3 regions of the Solibacillus sp. NPDC093137 genome follow, and region 3 is predicted to be linked to each of the others. Evidence: riboswitches for the same ligand, from Rfam matches in the RefSeq annotation. Region 3 holds a riboswitch; each other region holds the start of a gene.
What was found. A riboswitch is a leader RNA that binds a small molecule or an ion and turns the genes downstream of it on or off. The one in region 3 is predicted to bind thiamine pyrophosphate.
Positions count from the first base shown of each region.

Region 1: it holds a riboswitch for thiamine pyrophosphate, as region 3 does, so the genes downstream of both, thiT (energy-coupled thiamine transporter ThiT) here and thiW (energy coupling factor transporter S component ThiW) in region 3, are expected to answer to the same signal.
Region 2: it holds a riboswitch for thiamine pyrophosphate, as region 3 does, so the genes downstream of both, tenA (thiaminase II) here and thiW (energy coupling factor transporter S component ThiW) in region 3, are expected to answer to the same signal.

Region 1 is NZ_JBNNVH010000005.1:153,088-157,347, reverse strand. Features, by position in the region: gene ACQKN3_RS16030 (polyphosphate kinase 2 family protein) at 1-721, opposite strand, end outside; gene map (type I methionyl aminopeptidase) at 894-1,646, opposite strand; gene thiT (energy-coupled thiamine transporter ThiT) at 1,834-2,400, opposite strand; TPP riboswitch at 2,531-2,639, opposite strand; gene ACQKN3_RS16015 (DUF4870 domain-containing protein) at 2,755-3,087, shown strand; gene ACQKN3_RS16010 (hypothetical protein) at 3,156-3,287, shown strand; gene ACQKN3_RS16005 (AAA family ATPase) at 3,338-4,260, opposite strand, start outside.
Region 2 is NZ_JBNNVH010000001.1:232,859-237,118, forward strand. Features, by position in the region: gene ACQKN3_RS01130 (glycoside hydrolase family 18 protein) at 1-1,232, shown strand, start outside; gene ACQKN3_RS01135 (NAD(P)H-dependent flavin oxidoreductase) at 1,355-2,335, shown strand; TPP riboswitch at 2,473-2,571, shown strand; TPP riboswitch at 2,638-2,736, shown strand; gene tenA (thiaminase II) at 2,814-3,506, shown strand; gene thiM (hydroxyethylthiazole kinase) at 3,484-4,227, shown strand; gene thiD (bifunctional hydroxymethylpyrimidine kinase/phosphomethylpyrimidine kinase) at 4,224-4,260, shown strand, end outside.
Region 3 is NZ_JBNNVH010000003.1:50,891-55,150, reverse strand. Features, by position in the region: gene ACQKN3_RS13315 (nucleotidyltransferase) at 38-739, shown strand; gene ACQKN3_RS13310 (cupin domain-containing protein) at 818-1,390, shown strand; TPP riboswitch at 1,500-1,588, shown strand; gene thiW (energy coupling factor transporter S component ThiW) at 1,676-2,182, shown strand; gene ACQKN3_RS13300 (VOC family protein) at 2,283-2,678, opposite strand; gene ACQKN3_RS13295 (SRPBCC family protein) at 2,964-3,461, opposite strand; gene ACQKN3_RS13290 (S-ribosylhomocysteine lyase) at 3,583-4,053, opposite strand; gene ACQKN3_RS13285 (amino acid ABC transporter ATP-binding protein) at 4,069-4,260, opposite strand, start outside.

The DNA of each region.
Region 1 (4,260 bases), on a different contig from region 3:
TGCCCCGTTTTGTAACTTCTTTTTCTATATGGGCAACTGTTTCTTTTAGTACTTGAACACGTGCATAGTTTTTGTCGTTCCCTGCTATTAAGTGCCAAGGGGCGTCTTCCGAATTGGTTTTTTCGAACATTTCATCGGCTGCCTCACAATATAAATCAAATTTATCACGATTCCGCCAATCTTCAGCCGTCAATTTCCATGATTTATACGGATCGGCTGCTCTTTCATTAAAACGTTTAAGTTGTTCATCGGAATCGATATGGATCCAAAATTTAATCATTATATAATCTTCATCTGTCAATTGTTTCTCAAAGCTATTAATTTCTTCATAAGCGCGTTTCCACTCTGTCTCTTCAGCAAATCCTTCTATGCGCTCCACAAGTACCCGCCCATACCAGGAACGGTCGAAAATTGCGATTTGGCCATGCTGCGGCAACTTTCTCCAGAAACGTTGCATATAATGATACCGCATTTCATGGGGCTGCGGGGCTGAGATGGGCCATACCATTAACCCGCGCGGATCGATACGTTCAGTTAGGCGCTTGATCGCTCCCCCTTTGCCCGCTGCATCCATACCTTCAAATGCAATAATAAGGCCTATTTTATTGTTGAATAAAAATTGCTGGGCGTTTAGCATTTCGTATTGTAAAGCTTTCAATTGCTTCTTATAGACCTCTTTCTCCAGTTTTTGCGATAAATCCATATCTTTTAGCTTTTTCAAATAGTGCTGCCTCCCCTACTCCGGTTATTTATGTATATTTTACTTGAAAGTGCATGGAATTGGTAATTGTTGCAGTCATTTATTTGAATCGTTTGATTATTTTATGTTGAAGCCTTGTTTTGATAGAACAAAAAAAAGCGGGCGCACTTATATATGCACCCACGTTTATAACTTAATCTTCTAATGTTGTTAAAATAATCGGTTTGTCTTTAGTTACGATAATCGAGTGTTCGATTTGGGCAACTAATGATTTGTCCGGTGTAATGAATGTCCAGCCGTCACCTGATTCTACGATATGCTCAGCCTTCGCCGAAATAAACGGCTCTACTGCCAACACCATGCCTTCTTTCATGATTGTTGTATCCCAAGCATCATAATAGTTCAATACATGGTTTGGCTCTTCGTGTAATGATTTACCTAAGCCATGACCTGTTAAGTTCATAATTACTGTCAACCCGTGTTCACGTGCTTCACGCTCTACTGCTTTACCGATTTGATTTAATTTTGAACCTGCTTTCACCTTTGTCATTGCACGATCAAATGCTGATTTTGCTACAGTGCAAAGTTTTTCTTTATCTTCATAACCTTCACCAACAACAAATGAAATACCTGTATCTGCAAAATACCCGTTTAAAGAGCCCGAAACATCAATGTTTACGATATCGCCTTCCTGAATAACCTTGTTACCTGGAATACCATGTGCAACTTCGTGATTTACTGAAATGCATGTATATCCCGGAAAATCGTATTCACCTTTAGGACCCGAAACCGCGCCTGCTTCCGCAAACATACGGCCTGCAATTTCATCTAATTCTTTCGTTGTCACGCCAGGTACTGTCGCAGCTTTCATCGCCTCACGAATTTCAGCACAAATGCGTCCAATTTTTTTAAACGCCTGGATTTCTTCTTGAGTAGTAACAATCATGTGTAACTTCCTTCCTCTTAAACAATGTCTATCCTTAACTATAGCATACTTAAAATCGGTTGTAATTGTTCAAGGATTTTAAAATTTGCCGTTTAATTACTAATTTAGTACAACTTTCTACTATTAATATGAAAAAACTTGCAGCAGGAAAAGTATTCCTCACTGCAAGCTTTGAGTTTTCTATTCGTTATGTTGTTTTTACTTTTTGCAGTAAACGAGGTGCAGATGTGAATAAAACAACTGCGATAATTGCCGTAAGTATAGTAGCAGGTACCATATAAGTACTGTTGTAGATAATTGAATAGGCCCATACATTATCATCGCCTGCATATTCTTTAAAGAACACGACACCTGCAAGCAAGTGCGATACAAATCTTAAAGCACCACCTATAAGTGCCCCAATGACGATATAAAATGCCATTTTCACTTTATTGAGCGATTGTGCAGCCTCTAATAACGGCTTTCTTACAATTGCCGCTAACCCTACTACTGTAAATGCAAGACCGTAATCTAAAATAGCCTGAAGCCAGTGTACAATGTATGCACCGAACATCATTTGCATCACGCCGATCAGCAAGCCTGTTGCAAGTCCTGCTGTTAATCCCCAACGAATGGCCATTAACATGATCGGTACCATAACAAAGCTGATTGACCCGCCTTGTGCCCACATTTTAAATGATACTTGATCCAACACAAGTCCGATGGCAGCAAATATCGCTATCTCCACCATCATCAATAATTTCTTTCTGTCCATAACAATGCCCCTTTCTTTTATCCGATGTAACAAAAGTGAAGAGGGATAGAATGGAACTTTTACTTCTTCTAGGTATTTAGAAAAAGTAAAAAACGATAATCAGGACAAAAGCCTGACTATCGTTTGAACAGTCGGATTCTATCCACATCCCTACGCAAGTGCTAACTTACAGGTTCAAAGAGTCAGTGCAATCCCGTGCACAATCTCAGCCGACTTTCTCGGCACCCCTTGTGGTACATCTAATTTTTATTGTTTGAACATGCTCATTGTAACGAATATTTTTACAACTTTCAACAGCTATTATTTTGAAACGTAATAGAATTACATATACTAGATACGAAGGAGTGATAAATAATGGATCAATCGAAAGGTTTAAGTGCACTGAGCTATTTGAGCTTTTATTTTGCACCGTTTATTTTACCGTTAATTATATTTATTGTTACGAAAGATGATGCCGTTAAAGGCCATTCTAAAAAAGCTTTTATTACCCAACTCATACCGATACTGTTAGGGATTTTTTATATGATTTACTTTTTCACTTCCGTTCTTTCCTGGAATGACACTTTGATCTTGAGCATTCAGGACTTTTTTATTAGTTCGCATTTTATCGGATTTATTTTTTTAGTTGTTATTACGTTTATCCTGGCGATATGGAATTTAGCTCAAGCGATTAAAGTTTTACGTTAATGTTTATGAACGCTCCATCTTTGGGTATATTTTTTATACGAAATGTATTCGTTAAGGAGTGTTTACTAATGAAATTAAAAAAACTCATTAAAACAGCAATTAAATATGGACCAATCGTGTATCCGATCATTAAAAAAATGATGGACAACAAAAAAACTACACCCCAACCAGCAACTTCACGACGAACTCCAAAACGTTGACGCAAAAAACACATTTCCCACTTTAACTGGAGGGAAATGTGTTTTTTTTCTTACTTAATAATAATCTCAGTTTTACTGTAGCCTTCTTTTAGCTTTTGTACTTGCAAAATAGCTGGCATTGCTGCTTTTAATTCGGCCACATGGGAAATGACGCCGATTAAGCGCCCTGTTTGCTGAAGATCGATTAATATATCGATCGCTCTTCTTAACGCTTCCTCATCCAAAGTACCGAATCCTTCATCAATAAACATCGTATCGATATGCACACTTCCTTGAACACTTTGAATAACATCGGCCATTCCTAAAGCTAATGAAAGTGAGGCATTGAATTTTTCACCACCGGACAGTGTTTTTACATCCCGCGTTTGCCCTGTATGACTGTCATATACATCGATGCTGAGTCCGCTTTGGGCATTTCCTTCTTTCCTTCCTGTAGATTTCAGGAAGTATTGGCCATTTGATAAGACACGCAAACGTTCATTTGCCGCATGCGTCACTTTTTCCAAATAGCCGATTTGTACAAACCGCTCAAATGAAATCTTCGCATCATTTTGACCGCGAATTAAATTATAAACATGTTCGACTTGCATCAGTTTCGCTTTATAGCTTTCAATCTGCTGTGCGGATTGGTCAAGTTTATCGCGCGTCTCCTCACATTGCTCCACATAGGACTGGATCAATGTCATTTTCGAATACTGTGCCTCGATCTGCTCATTCAGCTCATGAATCAGTTGCTCACATTCTGTTAAATCAGCTCGTTCTTTTCCTTCGAGCAAAGGTTCTTCCTCAGCAATTTGAACAGATAATGTATGAACACTTTGTTTGTACGCTTCAACCGCATCCTGAATTTGCTGCTGTACATTTAAAGGCAGTAACACAGTCTTATACGTTTCCAAGTCGAAACCTTCCTGCTCCAATGCTGATTCAAATGCTTTTTGCGCTAAAAGAGATTCCTGCTGTTTTTCTGTTACAA
Region 2 (4,260 bases), on a different contig from region 3:
GAACAACGGTGCAGAGTTTAGTGGAAGCCAACCAAATTCCGGAGCCGGCCCGGTTAGTGGTCGGGCAAGCATTGGTCGTTCCATTGAAAGGGCAGTATTATATTGTACAGCCAGGGGATAGTTTATGGTCAATTGGTCAACGTTTTCAGGTGAATTATTTAACGCTCGCACAAGCAAATGGCTTGAATCCAGATGCGTTGCTGATGATTGGCACCTCATTGTATATACCGGAACCAACTAAAAGGTCCGCAGAAATTTTGGCATATGTAGAACCAAGAGGCGATGAAATAAGTGATACGCTGCTCGACCAAGTTCGGGAGGCAAGTCCTTATTTAACGTATTTAGCTATTTTCAGTTTTGAAGCAAGACGGGATGGTTCATTAAAAGCGCCTACAATTAACCCATTACCGGAAATTGCTGAACAAAATAATACAGGAATAGCAATGGCAATCACTAATCTCGAGGATTATCAGTTTAGTGCTGAGCTAGCACGTGATATTTTCCAAAGTGTTGCTGTTCAAAATTTACTGCTGGACAATATCATTGCTGAAGCAAAGCGTATCGGAAATATTTCGGATATTCATTTTGATTTTGAACGGATTGCACGCGATCAGCGGGAAGCTTATAATAATTTCCTCCGAAGAGCTGTCGAGCGTATGCATGCGGAAGGATATACCGTTTCTACCGCATTGGCTCCAAAAACGAGAGCCGATCAGCCAGGGGAATGGTTTATGGGCCATGACTATAAGGCGCACGGCGAAATAGTGGATTTTGTTATGTTGATGACATATGAGTGGGGCTATTCTGCTGGACCTCCAATGGCCGTTTCTCCGCTGCCTCAAGTCGAACAAGTAGTACAATATGCATTAACAGAAATTCCTGCAAATAAAATTTTACTTGGGCAAAATTTGTATGGTTACGATTGGACATTACCTTTTGTACAAGGAGGAGATTACGCAGAAGCGATAAGCCCGCAACGTGCAATTGAAGTGGCCAAACGCTACAACGCAGCAATCCAATTTGACTATACAGCACAGGCACCCTACTTTAACTACTATGATGAGCAAGGGCGTTCACATATTGTCTGGTTTGAAGATGCACGTTCGATTCAGGCGAAGTTCGATTTAGTAAAGCGATTAAATTTGCGCGGAGTCGGCTATTGGAAGCTCGGTCTGCCATTCCCGCAAAATTGGCAGCTCATCGGGGCTAATTTTAATGTAGTGAAGAAATAGCAAAAAGGAAAGAAAGTCAGATGAAAAAACATCTGACTTTTTGATTGTCATCTAAATTAAGAAGGAGATTTTATTGAAGCTGATGAAGTATTAGTAGTAGCTGAATAAAAGGGGGATTATAGATGGGGAATATTCCGGAAATTTTAAAAAACTTACGTATCCCAGTGATCGGGGCACCATTGTTTATTATTAGCAATCCGAAATTGGTCATTGAACAATGTAAGGCAGGAATAGTCGGGTCAATGCCTGCGTTAAATGCAAGACCGGCAAGCCAGTTGGATGAATGGTTAGCTGAAATTACAGAGGAGTTGGCCAGCTATAATGCCAAAAATCCGGATCATCCGGCTGCGCCATTTGCCATTAATCAGATTGTTCATAAAACAAATGAACGTCTGGAACAGGATATGGAGCTTTGTGTGAAATATAAAGTTCCGATGATTATTACTTCACTTGGGGCACGTGAAGAAGTATTTGAGGCAGCACATCGTTATGGAGGCATCGTTTTCCATGATGTCATTAACAATCATTTTGCAAAAAAAGCGATTCAAAAAGGTGCAGACGGCATCATTGCTGTAGCAACAGGTGCAGGTGGCCATGCAGGTCAGCAAAGCCCATTTGCGCTTGTACAGGAAATCCGTGAATGGTTTGACGGCCCATTAGCTTTATCAGGATCAATCGCACGAGGACATTCGGTATTGGCTGCACAGGCGATGGGGGCTGATTTTGGCTATATCGGTTCACCATTCATCGCGACCGAAGAAGCGTTTGCTCGTCAAGAATATAAACAGATGATTGTTGATAGTACTGCAGAAGATATTGTATACAGCAATTTATTTACAGGGATTCACGGTAATTATTTGAAAGGTTCTATCATGAACGCGGGGATGGACCCGAGTAATTTAAAAGAAAGTGATCCTTCAGCAATGAACTTTAACGATAATACCGCAAAAGCCTGGAAAGATATTTGGGGCAGCGGGCAAGGAATTGGCGCGATTAAAGAGATTACTTCCACAAAACAATATGTCGATAAACTGGCCGAGGAATATGCTCAGGCTTATCAGGAACTGACTGGTAAAAGATCTGCAGTAACCCATCTACAATAGATGTCAGCGCATCATTAGTAACAAAATTTTTACTAACGATGCGCTATTTTGTGAATTTGTTATTGAACTATTAATTTCGTAATTTTGTGAATTCACTTGCCCGGGTCGAATTAATTTGTTACACTCGGGGTAATTAAATGCATTTGCGGGGGGACACAGCAGTGTTGAGAAGGTTAAAACCTGACCCTTAGAACCTGGCCGTTAATACGGACGTAGGGAGCAAAGTACACGCTATACATATGTACTTACTTTGGCTCCGCGTATCCTTTACGTGGAGTCTTTCTTTTGCAAATATACAAGCATTTGATTTGCGGGGGGACACATCAGTGTTGAGAAGGTTAAAACCTGACCCTTGGAACCTGGCCGTTAATACGGACGTAGGGAGCAATGAAAAGTGGTACGTACACTTTTTGGGGACGTCTCTCTATATGTTGAGACGTCTTTTTTGTGCTTCCGCCAACAAAAAGGAGGAGTAACAATGGGATTTTGTGAAAAAGTAAGGAAAGAAACGGATTTTTATTGGGAGGCTAGCTTCTATCATCCTTTTGTACAAGGGATTGCAGATGGGAGTCTACCGCTGGAGAAGTTTAAGTTTTATATGCTGCAGGATGCGTATTATTTAAAACATTATACGAAAGTATTAGCCCTTGCAGCTGCAAAAGCGACAACGGATGATGATGTTCAATATTTTCTGCAAACAGCAAAGTTTATCCATGATGCCGAGCTTGAGTTACACCGTACAACGTTTAAAGAATTAGGTGTGACTGTGGATGATTTAGAACAATTCGAACCGGCACCAGCAGCCTATAACTATGTGAGCCATATGTACAATGCAGTGCATAACGGAGATGTAGCAGAAGCATTTGCGGCAATCCTGCCATGCCCATGGCTGTATCAGGAAATTGGGCAAAGATTAAAAGATGCATGCCCGAATATACCTCTTTATGAACAGTGGATTGCATTATATGCTTCCGAGGAGATGCTTCAAAATATTGAAGTACAAAAATCGATGCTGGATCGATATGCGAAAGAACAACCTGCAAAGCTAAAAGTATTGCAGGAGCATTTTAAGAAAAGCTGTTATTACGAATGGATGTTCTGGGAGATGCCTTGGACAAAGCAAAGCTGGGAACAAGGGGTGTATATAAATGAGTCTGCAAGCAATTTATAATAAACAACCATTAGTTCATTGTATTACCAACTATGTTGTCGCAAATTTTACAGCGAATGGCTTGCTGGCGGTAGGAGCTTCACCAGTAATGGCGGATGCAATAGAAGAAGTGGGTGAAATGGCTGCCCAGGCCAATGCTTTGCTTTTAAACATGGGCACTTTGAATGAACGGACAATAGAGTCGATGAAGAAAGCAGGACTTAGCGCAAACATGCATAATACTCCGGTTGTTCTGGATCCAGTAGGTGTAGGGGCAACGAAGTTTCGAGCTGAGACAGCACAACAATTGCTCGACCTTTTAAAGATTAATGTAATCCGTTGCAATATTGGAGAAATGGCGGCTCTTGCGGGAGTAAATTGGGCGTCTAAAGGTGTGGATAGTGGCAAAGGAGATATCGATGTTGCAGTGACTGCCAAAAAGTTGGCTAATAACTATCAATGTATTGTGATCGTAACAGGAGAACAAGATGTTATTACTGATGGGATAAGAGTGGAATTTGTAGAGGGTGGTCATGAAAAGGTGACAAAAATGACGGGGAGTGGCTGCTTGCTTAGTGCCTTTTGTGCAGCGGTGCTTGCAAACAGTAAAGAACCGTTTGATGACTTACAAACGCTGCTGAATGAATATAAACAGGCAAGTGCCAATTCTGTTGCAGCTATAGGAACTTTCCACACAAATTTCTTGAATGAACTAGAAAATTTAGCGGAGGGACGACAATGATTACATGTACGATAGCAGGCTCGGATAGCGGTG
Region 3 (4,260 bases):
TCCAATCGACGTAGAATAGAACAATGGAGGTGTACGGATGAGAAACTTATCTTCATATATGATGCTTACTGGGATATTGATCACTGCCCTATGCGGGAACTGGATCATTCTTAATTATGATGAGGTCGTGATTTATCCGAAAGCTTCTTATCTTACTTTCGGAATCGGATTAGTACTGGTAGGATGCACTTTTGTAATGAATCAAATCTTCAGTTACCGGGAACAGGAAAAAGCACATACAAAAGATAAACGGCATGCTCTAAACGAATGGCTTTCTGCTAATCAGCCAGTTAATAAATGGTTGAGTGGACTTGTTGTTCTACCGCTTGTGATCGCACCGTTTTATAGCTGGACGCTGTTTTTTACGATGCTGGAATGGTATTTATTTTCGGGGCTTGTAATAGCCGGTATTGTTTACATCCTGAAAGGTGACAGAGTAGAAGACAATAAGGACTGGGAGTATAAAGGGAAGACAAAAATGATGCTTGATCTGATCGATTACCGCAAACATCCCTTTAATATTTCGCTTATTATCTACATCCTGGTCATTGTCAGTTTTGTGTTAAGCAAGAGGTTGGATATTCCGCTCTATATGGAAACAGGGGGCAACTCGCGCTACGTTACTTCTTTGCCAACAATTTCATTTTTAATGTCTTCCTTAATGGTCGTGAGTACGTTTATTTATACCCTGTTTATTTTAATTTTCACATTAATCAATGCGTTGTATGTGTATTTTTAAATGGATGGCTACTAACGACATAGGCACACACTGGTAAATTATTGCATATTTTAACTACAATAAAAAAGAGGTGAACTATTGAATTCGAATCAAGATTATACATCAGTGCAACCCCAGTTTACATTCGACCTTAATAAAAACCCGTTGTTCGTTAAAGACCAGCAAAATTTTATTAATGTAATGGGCGTCAACCAGTTAAATACACTGGATAATATATCGCTGCTTGATATTTATTTGAGTGCCAATAATGTGATTGAACCGCACTATCACCAAAATGCGGCGGAACTTGTTTACTGTATTGCGGGGAGTGCGATTGTTTCGATTTTGAATCCGTTTACGAAACAGCTGATGCATTTTCCGATTACCCCCGGTCAAGTAGCGAACGTTCCTCAAGGGTGGTGGCATTACGAAGTCGCTACGCAAAACAACACGCATCTGCTTGCCATTTTTAATGCTCCGACACCGGAAGTCATTTTAGGTTCCGACCTCCTTAAGCTGACACCAGCAAATATTATGGCCCATACGTATGGCATGAACGAAAATTTATGGCAGCAGGCAATTGCTCCTGTCAGACCGAATACTTTCATCGGTCCGCCAAACCCTTGGCAACATGCCCAACCCGGTAATTATGGCGGCGGGTATGAGCAGTAGTTTTTCTCGGTCAAAGGAATCAAATTTAGAAAATGCATTTGCATAATGAAACGGCCGTGTTATGATAATTGTGAAATTAACCTAATATTGGAAGCAGATGATCTGCTCATAAAACTACTAGGGGCGCCTTTTGGCTGAGAAGTACCCTTTGCACCTGATCTAGGTAATACTAGCGTAGGAAAGTAGTGTCGATCCCCTATTTTTATTTTTGTATAGGCCACGATACCACTTTCTTAAATGAAAGTGGTTTTTTTGTTGCAAAAATTATTATAAAGGATGGTAGAAATGAATAAAACGAGAAAACTTACATATTCCGCGATTATCGCAGCGATTACGACGATTCTCAGCAGTTTGGTGTATATCCCATTAGGTTTTGCAAAAATTTTTCCGATTCAGCACTTTGCCAATGTCGTATCGGCGGTACTGCTCGGTCCATGGTATGCGGTATTACAGGCGTTTCTTACGTCGACGTTAAGAAATTTGATGGGGACAGGCAGTATCTTTGCCTATCCGGGGAGTATGATTGGCGCACTTCTCGCTGCATTTTTGTTTGCGAAAACGAAGAAGTTGGCGTTTGCAGCTGTAGGTGAAGTGATTGGGACAGGGTTGCTCGGTGCGATGGCTACTTATCCGATTGCGATTTTATTTTTAGGTCAGGAAGCGGCACTGTTCGGTTTTGTCCCGGCATTTATGATGAGTTCTTTTGCGGGTGCGCTTTTAGGCTATGGCCTGCTGAAGATTATGGTGAGAAATCGGGCATTTGGCGGGATGCTTTATCAGAATGTTGGGTGAATAGCTGGCGTTGAACGCAAGGGATTTATTATTAGAAGACTTTAAAATATATTAGAAAATGAAGCGCCGGGTATCGAGTCATGGCACCCGGCACATTTTATTAAGCTAAATTGATCTGCCATGACACGCCGTAACGGTCATTTAGCCAGCCGAACTTCTTACTGAAACCGTAATCACCGATTGGCATTAGCGGATGTCCGCCTTCAAGCAGTTTTTCATAAAGATGATCGATTTCTTCTTCTGTATCACATGTAATAAAAATAGAAAATGACGGTGTGAAGTCAAACTCATGTTTTATATTACTGTCAATGCACATAAATTCCTGACCTTTTATCGAAAAAGTTGCTTGCATAACTTTCCCTTCATCTCCGCCTTCATTTGCTCCATAGCGGACAATACTCGTAATTTCTGCGTCCTCGATAACGGATGTGTAGAAGTTCATTGCTTCTTCTGCAACGCCGCCTTGAAACATTAAAAATGGTTTTGCGCTTTTCATTGTACCCGTCCCCTTCTGAATTCAAATTTACACCACTTCAATTTAGCCTATTTTACCATTTTCGCGAACTTTTCTCCCTATAAGTTAGAGGCATCTCCTAACTAGACGGTGCCTTTGATTTAATATTTAAATTTCGCGATGAGCTGTTGTTCCGAAGATGCGGCTACTTCTTCTGGAACCGTATAAAGATATAGTAGAACAATTCAACCTTTTATTAGAAAATTTTCCCCGAAAATTCAATCACCGGATGGTCATAACCCCCCACCTTGTGTTTTATTATACGTCCTAACCTTGATAGCTCACTTTTCCGGTCTCAACTAATTCCTTCAGACCCATGAACATTAAATTCCAGCCATGTTCTGTGCCATCTCGCATTTCATCTAGAGCTTTTACGATGTCTGCATCTGTCCATTGCTCTTCATTTTCAACATGGATCAGTTGGGTGAACGTCATTTCACTGCCTTGTCCCAACTCTTTCAGCTCCACTGTGATTGTATCTTCCAGTTCGCTGAATTGCGGCATTTTAAAAGTGAACACGATTTTTTCAGGCGAATTGATTTCAACATACTTCCCGATCGCCCGGTAGTCTACACCTTGCCGGTGGTCTACAATTTCCCAACTGCCCCCTACTTTTGGGTCATTTTGTGCAACCTTATTCGTCCCTTCCAATGTAAAGAACCACTTTTTTATCATTACAGGATTCAACCATGCGTCAAACACTTTTTCAGGCTTTACATTAAATTCTCTTTTCATTGTTAATGTAGTCGTTGAGGTATTGTTCATTCAAATTCTCCTTTTAGTTACTTTAGTTTATTAATAACCTATTCACAGGAACTTTTAAAACAATTGCTCCAATAAAAAAGCCTCCTGCGAGATAACCCTCACAGGAGACGTGCTTCATTAATTATTCTCCGAAAACGATATGCCACTCGGCGCGGCCTGCTAAAAATTCCTCAGCTAATGCTTTTGCGCCTTCTAAACTATGGCTTGCCGCCCAGCCGCATTGCACTTCATTACATGCTGGAACAGCCTCTGCCTTCAGCACATCTTGCAGCGTATTTTCAATAATCGTTAATACGCCGTCATAGTCATTGTAGTTCAGTAATGCCAAGTAGAAGCCTGTTTGGCAGCCCATTGGCGATAAATCAACGACATCTTCGCTATGATTGCGGATACGGTCAGCCATTAAATGCTCTAAAGAGTGTAGTGACGGCATTTCCATATGTGCCTTGTTCGGCTGTTTGAAACGGATATCGTATTTTGTTACGACATCACCTTTCGCTCCTGTTTTTGTACCGGCAAGTCGTACATAAGGTGCCACTACTTTCGTATGGTCTAAATCAAAGCTCTCTACATTTGTTTTTTCTTTTGTCATGTTGAATCCCCCTAGTTAAATAAATTGCATCGATTTTATAAATTGTTGAATCCGTTCGTTGTTGTTTGCCGTAAAGAAGTTTTCGGTTACGCCGTCATAGCCGATTTCACCGTTTTCGAGAAATAAAATCCGATCTGCCACTTCGCGCGCAAAATTCAGGTTGTGCGTCACGATAATCATCGACTTGCCTTCCTCCGCCAAATTTTT